Regions from separate parts of the Ensifer adhaerens genome, predicted to be linked through region 2. Evidence: predicted binding sites of a transcription regulator. Region 2 holds the regulator's gene; the other holds the start of a gene.
The links. The regulator HrcA, encoded in region 2, represses chaperone genes, less so after heat shock. The targets are predictions, from matches to a motif close to GTTAGCACTCNCNNNNNGNGAGTGCTAAC.
Positions count from the first base shown of each region.

Region 1: groES (co-chaperone GroES) is a predicted target of HrcA. The motif match lies at 1,652-1,680, and genes of this name have one in related genera.

Region 1 is NZ_CP083351.1:240,386-243,794, reverse strand. Features, by position in the region: gene LAC81_RS35845 (DUF982 domain-containing protein) at 1-197, opposite strand, end outside; gene LAC81_RS35840 (DUF982 domain-containing protein) at 238-555, opposite strand; gene LAC81_RS35835 (Hsp20 family protein) at 625-1,101, opposite strand; gene LAC81_RS35830 (usg protein) at 1,285-1,557, opposite strand; gene groES (co-chaperone GroES) at 1,829-2,143, shown strand; gene groL (chaperonin GroEL) at 2,199-3,409, shown strand, end outside.
Region 2 is NZ_CP083349.1:9,540-12,948, forward strand. Features, by position in the region: gene rph (ribonuclease PH) at 1-652, opposite strand, end outside; gene hrcA (heat-inducible transcriptional repressor HrcA) at 813-1,892, shown strand; gene grpE (nucleotide exchange factor GrpE) at 2,056-2,673, shown strand; gene LAC81_RS00075 (D-arabinono-1,4-lactone oxidase) at 2,767-3,409, opposite strand, start outside.

The DNA.
Region 1 (3,409 bases), on a different replicon from region 2:
GCGATCGCAACGGGCGTAATCCGTTTGAGTGCTCGGCGGCATGTCTGAACTGCCCTGCCGTATTTCCTACCTCGGTAAACAAGCTGCTCACCTTCGAGGAGTTCGAGCACATCATTAACAGAACCAAAGACCCGTCGCGTTCCATCCTTCATACGAACCACGACCGGCGCCATCAACAGCAGCTGGGTGTCAAGCATGGGGGTCCTCCCTAAGTGACCGAGCCGGACGACAAAGTTGCTATGCAACACGGCCAGGTCCAGATCCAACAGCGGCTCTCGTTGGCACGAATGCCATGCCAGGGTGAACGCTCATCGCTGAGGCAAGGATGTGATGTTTTTCGGCAAAGGCGACAAAGAGCCCACGGACAGTCTCTGGTTCAACTTCGCCCCGCAAACCAGCAAGGCATGCCTTGAGCGCCATGCAGTGAGCTGCATCTCTCGAAAAGGCTGGCCAGTCAACAAGCTGACGATAGGCATCCATCACCGACCAGACGTCGACCGGGACCCCAAGACCGACAAGAATGCGAACTGGCTGTTGGAACATATCGGATTTCATCGCTCGCTCCTTTCCACCCGAATTGCTCGCTGGGCGCGGCTAACCCGGCGCCCAGCACCCCGAAATTGGTCACGCAGCATTCGGGGCCTCGATTTCCCTCCGAGCCTGCGCCTGTCCGAGAGTGGAAGCACTTTGGATCGTTATTCTTCGCGGCTTCATTTCCTCGGGGATCTCGCGCACCAAATCAATTTCCAGAAGCCCATTGTTCAAATTAGCCCCACGTACTTTGACGTGGTCAGCAAGTTCGAACCGGTGCTCAAACGGCCGCCCGGCGATCCCGCGGTGCAGATAGCCCTCCGAAGACGCATCCTGCTTCTTACCCAGCGCGGTGAGGAGGTTAGACTGAAATGTGATCTCTAGATCGTCTTGCGTGAAACCGGCGACAGCAATCGAAATCCGGTAGCTATCCGCACCGGTCTTGGCGATGTCATAGGGCGGCCAGTCGCTGACAGAGCGCCCCCGCTGGGCGTTTTCCAGCAGATTGAAAACCCGGTCGAAACCTACGGTCGAACGGAAAAGAGGCGCGTAATCATGAGTCGTTGTCATAGCCATCTCCTCCTTGAGCAACATGGGTATGAAAGCGCCGAAAGCGACGCTTCCAGCAAGTCCAGCCCTCACTCTAGCGGCTGGCGGCAAGCGATTTGGTTTAACAAAAGTTGGGTTTCAAGTCCCAAGAAGAAAAATTTCTCTTTTTCGGCTGGCAGCCAGACTGACTGCCTGGCCAGACGCTCAATTCAGCATGAACTCACCATCCACGCGTCGCCACTCACTGGGACCAATCAGCGCCCGATGGGAATACCGAACGGAATGAAGTGCTCCTTCGAGATTCGCTTGCCAATAGTCCAGGAATTTCCGCATTTCAGGAAAGTCGGGAGCGATATCGTAGTCCTGCCAGATGTAAGTCTGCAAAAGGCATTCAAAATCCGGCATCCGATAAAGGATGTGTGCAGTGGTGAGACCGTAGCCATTTAACTGGCGTTCCAGATCCGAAGAGTTTTGCATGTGAGCACTCCGTTCGAAACAAGGAGACGGATGGCATCTGCAGCCACCCTCTAATGCTCAACGGATGGGACGGATTCTTGTTCCTTTACAGCTGCTTAGCAGCCACTTCGAAAGAGTGCTAATTTTTTGCAAGCGCCCTCTTGAAACTGAAAAATCGCGAAACCAGATGATTTCGCGCAAGATGCTCAAGTGAGGTCTTGCACCCGTCTCGACTGGTCAACCGGTCCGATGATGGGAACAACGTCACACCTGTTTGTCCATGGAGGAAGACATGTCTTTCCGACCGCTGCATGATCGCATTCTCGTCCGCCGGGTCGACTCGGAAGAGAAGACCAGGGGTGGGATCATCATCCCAGACACGGCGAAAGAAAAACCGCAGGAAGGCGAAGTCGTTGCCGTTGGCGCGGGAGCGCGCAATGAAGCGGGCCAGATCCAGGCACTCGACGTCAAGGCAGGCGATCGCATTCTGTTCGGCAAATGGTCCGGCACCGAAATCAAGATCAACGGGGAAGATTTGCTCATCATGAAGGAGAGCGACGTCCTGGGGATCATCGAAGCCCAAGCTGCGCGAAAACAGGCCGCCTGAGCCGATCCACTCTATGTCCATCAGTCAGATAGCTGCCTATTAAGGAGTTACAGAAATGGCTGCGAAAGAAGTCAAGTTTAACCTCGACGCCCGGGAACGCATGCTGCGTGGGGTCGATGTGCTTGCGAACGCCGTAAAGGTCACGCTCGGCCCCAAGGGGCGTAATGTTGTGATCGACAAGTCGTTTGGCGCCCCGCGCATCACCAAGGACGGTGTCTCGGTCGCCAAGGAAATCGAGCTCGAAGACAAGTTCGAAAATATGGGCGCGCAGATGTTGCGCGAAGTCGCCTCCAAAACCAATGATCTAGCGGGCGACGGGACGACCACGGCGACCGTCCTTGCTCAGGCCATTGTCAAGGAAGGTGCCAAGGCGGTCGCATCCGGCATGAACCCGATGGATCTGAAGCGAGGCATTGATCTTGCTGTTGATGCGATCGTGAAAGAATTGAAGGCCAATGCCCGCAAGATTTCCAATAATGCGGAGATTGCGCAGGTCGGGACGATCTCGGCAAACGGCGACGAGGAAATCGGCCGTTATCTCGCAGAAGCGATGGAAAAGGTCGGCAATGAAGGCGTCATTACCGTCGAAGAAGCCAAGACGGCCGAGACCGAGCTAGAGGTCGTGGAAGGCATGCAGTTCGACCGCGGGTATCTTAGCCCGTACTTCGTCACGAATGCCGACAAGATGCGGACCGAATTTGATGATCCTTATATCCTCATTCACGAAAAGAAGCTCTCCAACCTCCAGGCGATGCTGCCGGTGCTCGAAGCGGTGATTCAGTCCAGCAAGCCGCTGCTCATCATCGCTGAGGACGTGGAAGGCGAAGCGCTCGCCACACTGGTTGTCAATAAGCTGAGGGGCGGCCTCAAAGTCGCTGCGGTCAAGGCACCCGGCTTCGGCGACCGGCGCAAGGCGATGCTGGAAGATATCGCCATTCTGACTGGTGGAACGGTAGTCTCCGACGACGTCGGCATCAAGCTCGAAAACGTCACCCTCGACATGCTCGGTCGGGCAAAGAAGGTCGCGATCGAGAAGGAGAATACGACGATCATCGACGGTGTCGGCGCCAAGCACGACATTGATGGCCGTATCACCCAGATCCGCGCTCAAATCGAAGAAACATCGTCGGATTACGATCGGGAAAAACTGCAGGAGCGCCTGGCCAAGCTCGCCGGCGGCGTTGCGGTAATCCGCGTCGGCGGTTCAACCGAAGTCGAGGTGAAGGAAAAGAAAGACCGCGTTGACGATGCGCTCCACGCAACACG
Region 2 (3,409 bases):
GGCTTGCGAATTCCTCTTCCGAGAAAGGCTTGCCTTCGGCCGTGCCCTGGATCTCGACGATACCGCCGGAGCCGGTCATGACGAAGTTGGCATCGGTCTCGGCAGCGGAATCTTCGAGGTAGTCGAGGTCGATCACCGACTGGTTGGCGAAGATGCCGCAGGAGATGGCGGCGACATGGTCCTTCAGGACCTTCTCGACCTTGACCATGTTGCGCGCTTCCATCCATTTCAGGCAATCGTAGAGCGCGACCCAAGCGCCGGTGATCGAGGCCGTGCGCGTGCCGCCATCGGCCTGGATGACGTCGCAGTCGATCGAAATCTGACGTTCGCCGAGCGCCGGCAGGTCGACGACCGCGCGCAGGGACCGGCCGATCAGTCGCTGAATTTCCTGGGTGCGGCCGCTCTGCTTGCCGCTCGATGCTTCGCGACGCATGCGCTCGCCGGTGGCGCGCGGCAGCATGCCGTATTCCGCCGTTACCCAGCCCTTGCCGCCGTTGCGCAGCCAGGCCGGGACTTTTTCCTCAAGGCTGGCGGTGCACAGCACATGCGTGTCGCCGAACCGCACCAGACAGGAGCCTTCCGCGTGCTTGGAAAAATTGCGCTCGAAAGAAACCTTGCGCATTTGATCTGTTTTTCTGCCGGATGGCCGCATCGTCAACTCCTATCGTATCTCGTCAGCCTTCTAGAGCATGGCAGAGGTAAAGGGAACCGGTGGATAGTCGGGCGAAGGGGCGTTTTTTCCCTTTTGCCATCAGGCGGCAGGAACACTATATTCCGGCCACGGCAGGATGTGCCTGCAAATGTGGAGTGACATGGTACTGCGCAATCCCGGAGCTAAGGAAATCGCAGCCGCGCTGGACGAGCGCTCGGGCGAAATCTTCCGTCGCATCGTGGAGACCTATCTGACGAGCGGCGAGCCGCTCGGCTCGCGCAATCTGTCGCGGCTTCTGCCCATGGCGCTCTCTCCCGCTTCCGTTCGCAATGTGATGAGCGATCTCGAAGATCTCGGTCTCATCTATTCGCCGCATGTCAGCGCCGGTCGTCTGCCGACCCAGACGGGCCTGCGTTTCTTCGTCGACGCCTTCATGCAGGTCGGCAATCTCTCGATCGAGGATCGGGCGTCGATCGATCGCCAGGTCCGGCGCGGCGACCACGCCCAGCCGGTGGACGCATTGATGGCTGAGGCGAGCCAGATGTTGTCGGGCATGTCGCGCGGGGCGGGCCTCGTCATCACCGCCAAGGCCGATCCCGTGCTGAAGCATGTTGAGTTCATTCGCCTGGCGCCGACCAAAGCGCTTGCCGTTCTCGTCGGCGAGCACGACCAGGTGGAAAACCGCATCATCGAGCTGCCGGCAGGCGTCACCAGTTCGCAGCTAACCGAAGCGGCAAACTTCCTGAACGCGCATCTCGCCGGCCAGACGATCGCCGAAGTGCGAACGCAGCTCGAAAACGTAAAGCAGACGGTACGCGGTGAACTCGATGCGCTGTCTCAGGATCTCGTCGAGCGCGGTCTCGCCATCTGGTCGGGCAATGAGGGCGACGAAAAGCCGGCGCGGTTGATCGTGCGCGGCCGTGCCAATCTGCTCGAGGGACTGGAAGGGGCCGAGGACATCGATCGGCTCCGCATGCTTTTCGACGACCTCGAAAAGAAGGACAGCATGATCGAGCTGCTCGATCTTGCCGAGAGCGGGCCGGGTGTGCGGATCTTCATCGGCTCTGAAAACAAGCTCTTCTCGCTCTCGGGCTCCTCGCTGATCGTCGCGCCCTATCGCGATGGCGAAGATCGCATCGTCGGCGCGGTCGGCGTCATCGGTCCGACGCGGCTCAACTATTCCCGCATCGTGCCGATGGTCGACTATACCGCGCAACTGATGTCGCGGCTTTCCCGTTAAAGGCGCGCTTTTGGTCGCGCGCACGATTGAACCCTTGATTTTTCGGCCCCAAACCTCGATATCGGCTTCAAATCCAGTCACTGGGCATTTTTGCTGAGACGCAGGCTCGCGCTTGCGACGCGGAAATGCGAAGGACGATAGAGACGACACTGCGGAGAACGTCATGACCGACGATACGAACAAGCACGGACCCGAGGCCACCGACGAGGTATACGACGCTGCGCCGGACGTTGCCGACGCTGCTCAAGCTGCGCCGGTTGCCGAGCCTGATCCGTTGGAGCTCGCCAAGGCCGAGAACACCGAGCTGCGTGACAAGTACCTTCGGCTTGCCGCCGAGATGGACAATCTGCGCCGCAGGACCGAGCGCGACGTGAAGGATGCGAAGTCCTACTCCGTCGCCGGCTTTGCCCGCGACATGCTCGCTGTTTCGGACAACCTTCGCCGGGCGCTCGACGCCATTCCGGCAGAGGCCAGGGAAACCGCCGAAGCTGGTCTCACCGCGCTGATCGAAGGCGTGGAAATGACCGAGCGTTCGATGCTTTCGGCGCTTGAGCGTCATGGCGTCAAGAAGCTGGAGCCGGAAGGCCAGAAGTTCGACCCGAACTTCCATCAGGCCATGTTCGAGATTCCGAATGCGGACGTGCCGAACAACACCGTGCTGCAGGTCGTTCAGGCCGGCTACACCATCGGTGACCGCGTTCTGCGTCCGGCCATGGTCGGTGTGTCCAAGGGCGGACCGAAGGTCGTGGCCGCAGAGAACGGCGACGCACCGTCCGCCTGATCCAACGGATCAGAGTTTCAAGAAAACGCCGCGCGAATTTCGCGCGGCGTTTTTGTTTGGGCAGAAGGATGGGCGCAGCTTCAGGCGCAGTCCCTATCCGAAGAGCTGGTGCAGGTGATCGTTAAGGAAACGGCCTTCCGGATCGACCTTGGCCCGCAGCGCCCGGAAATCGCCTGCGCGGGGATAGAGCGCGGTCACATCCTCGGCGCCGAGGAAGTGCAGCTTGCCCCAGTGCGGCCGTGACCCGTACTGCCTGAGGATCGTGTCGACGTCCTTCAGATAATCCCAGTAGTCGGTTCCCGGCTCGCCCGAGACCGAGAGCGTGATCGAGTCCTGCTCGAAGAAGGGGCTGATCCAGCCGGTGTCGCCGGCGGTGAAGCGGTACTCGATCGGGTAGATGCAGGTCGGGTGCTTCTCCAGCATCAGCTTGCGCACCGCCTTTACCGCTTCCTTGCCGTGGGCGACGGGCACCGCATATTCCAGTTCGTGGAAATTCGGCACGTATTCGATCGGGTAGATCTCCGAGGAATAGGCGATCTTCTCGAAACGGCGCTCGGTCGGCGCTTCCTCGGTGATGTCGATCACCTTCATCTCGCAGACGTCGGAGGTGTTTTCAGTCGTCGAGACCGACGCGGTGTCCGGAAGGCAATAACAATGCCGGCTTTCCGGTACGGGGCACCAGAAGAAGCCGAAATGGCGGTGCTTGGCGGCCAGTTCGTCGTGCTGCTCGATCATT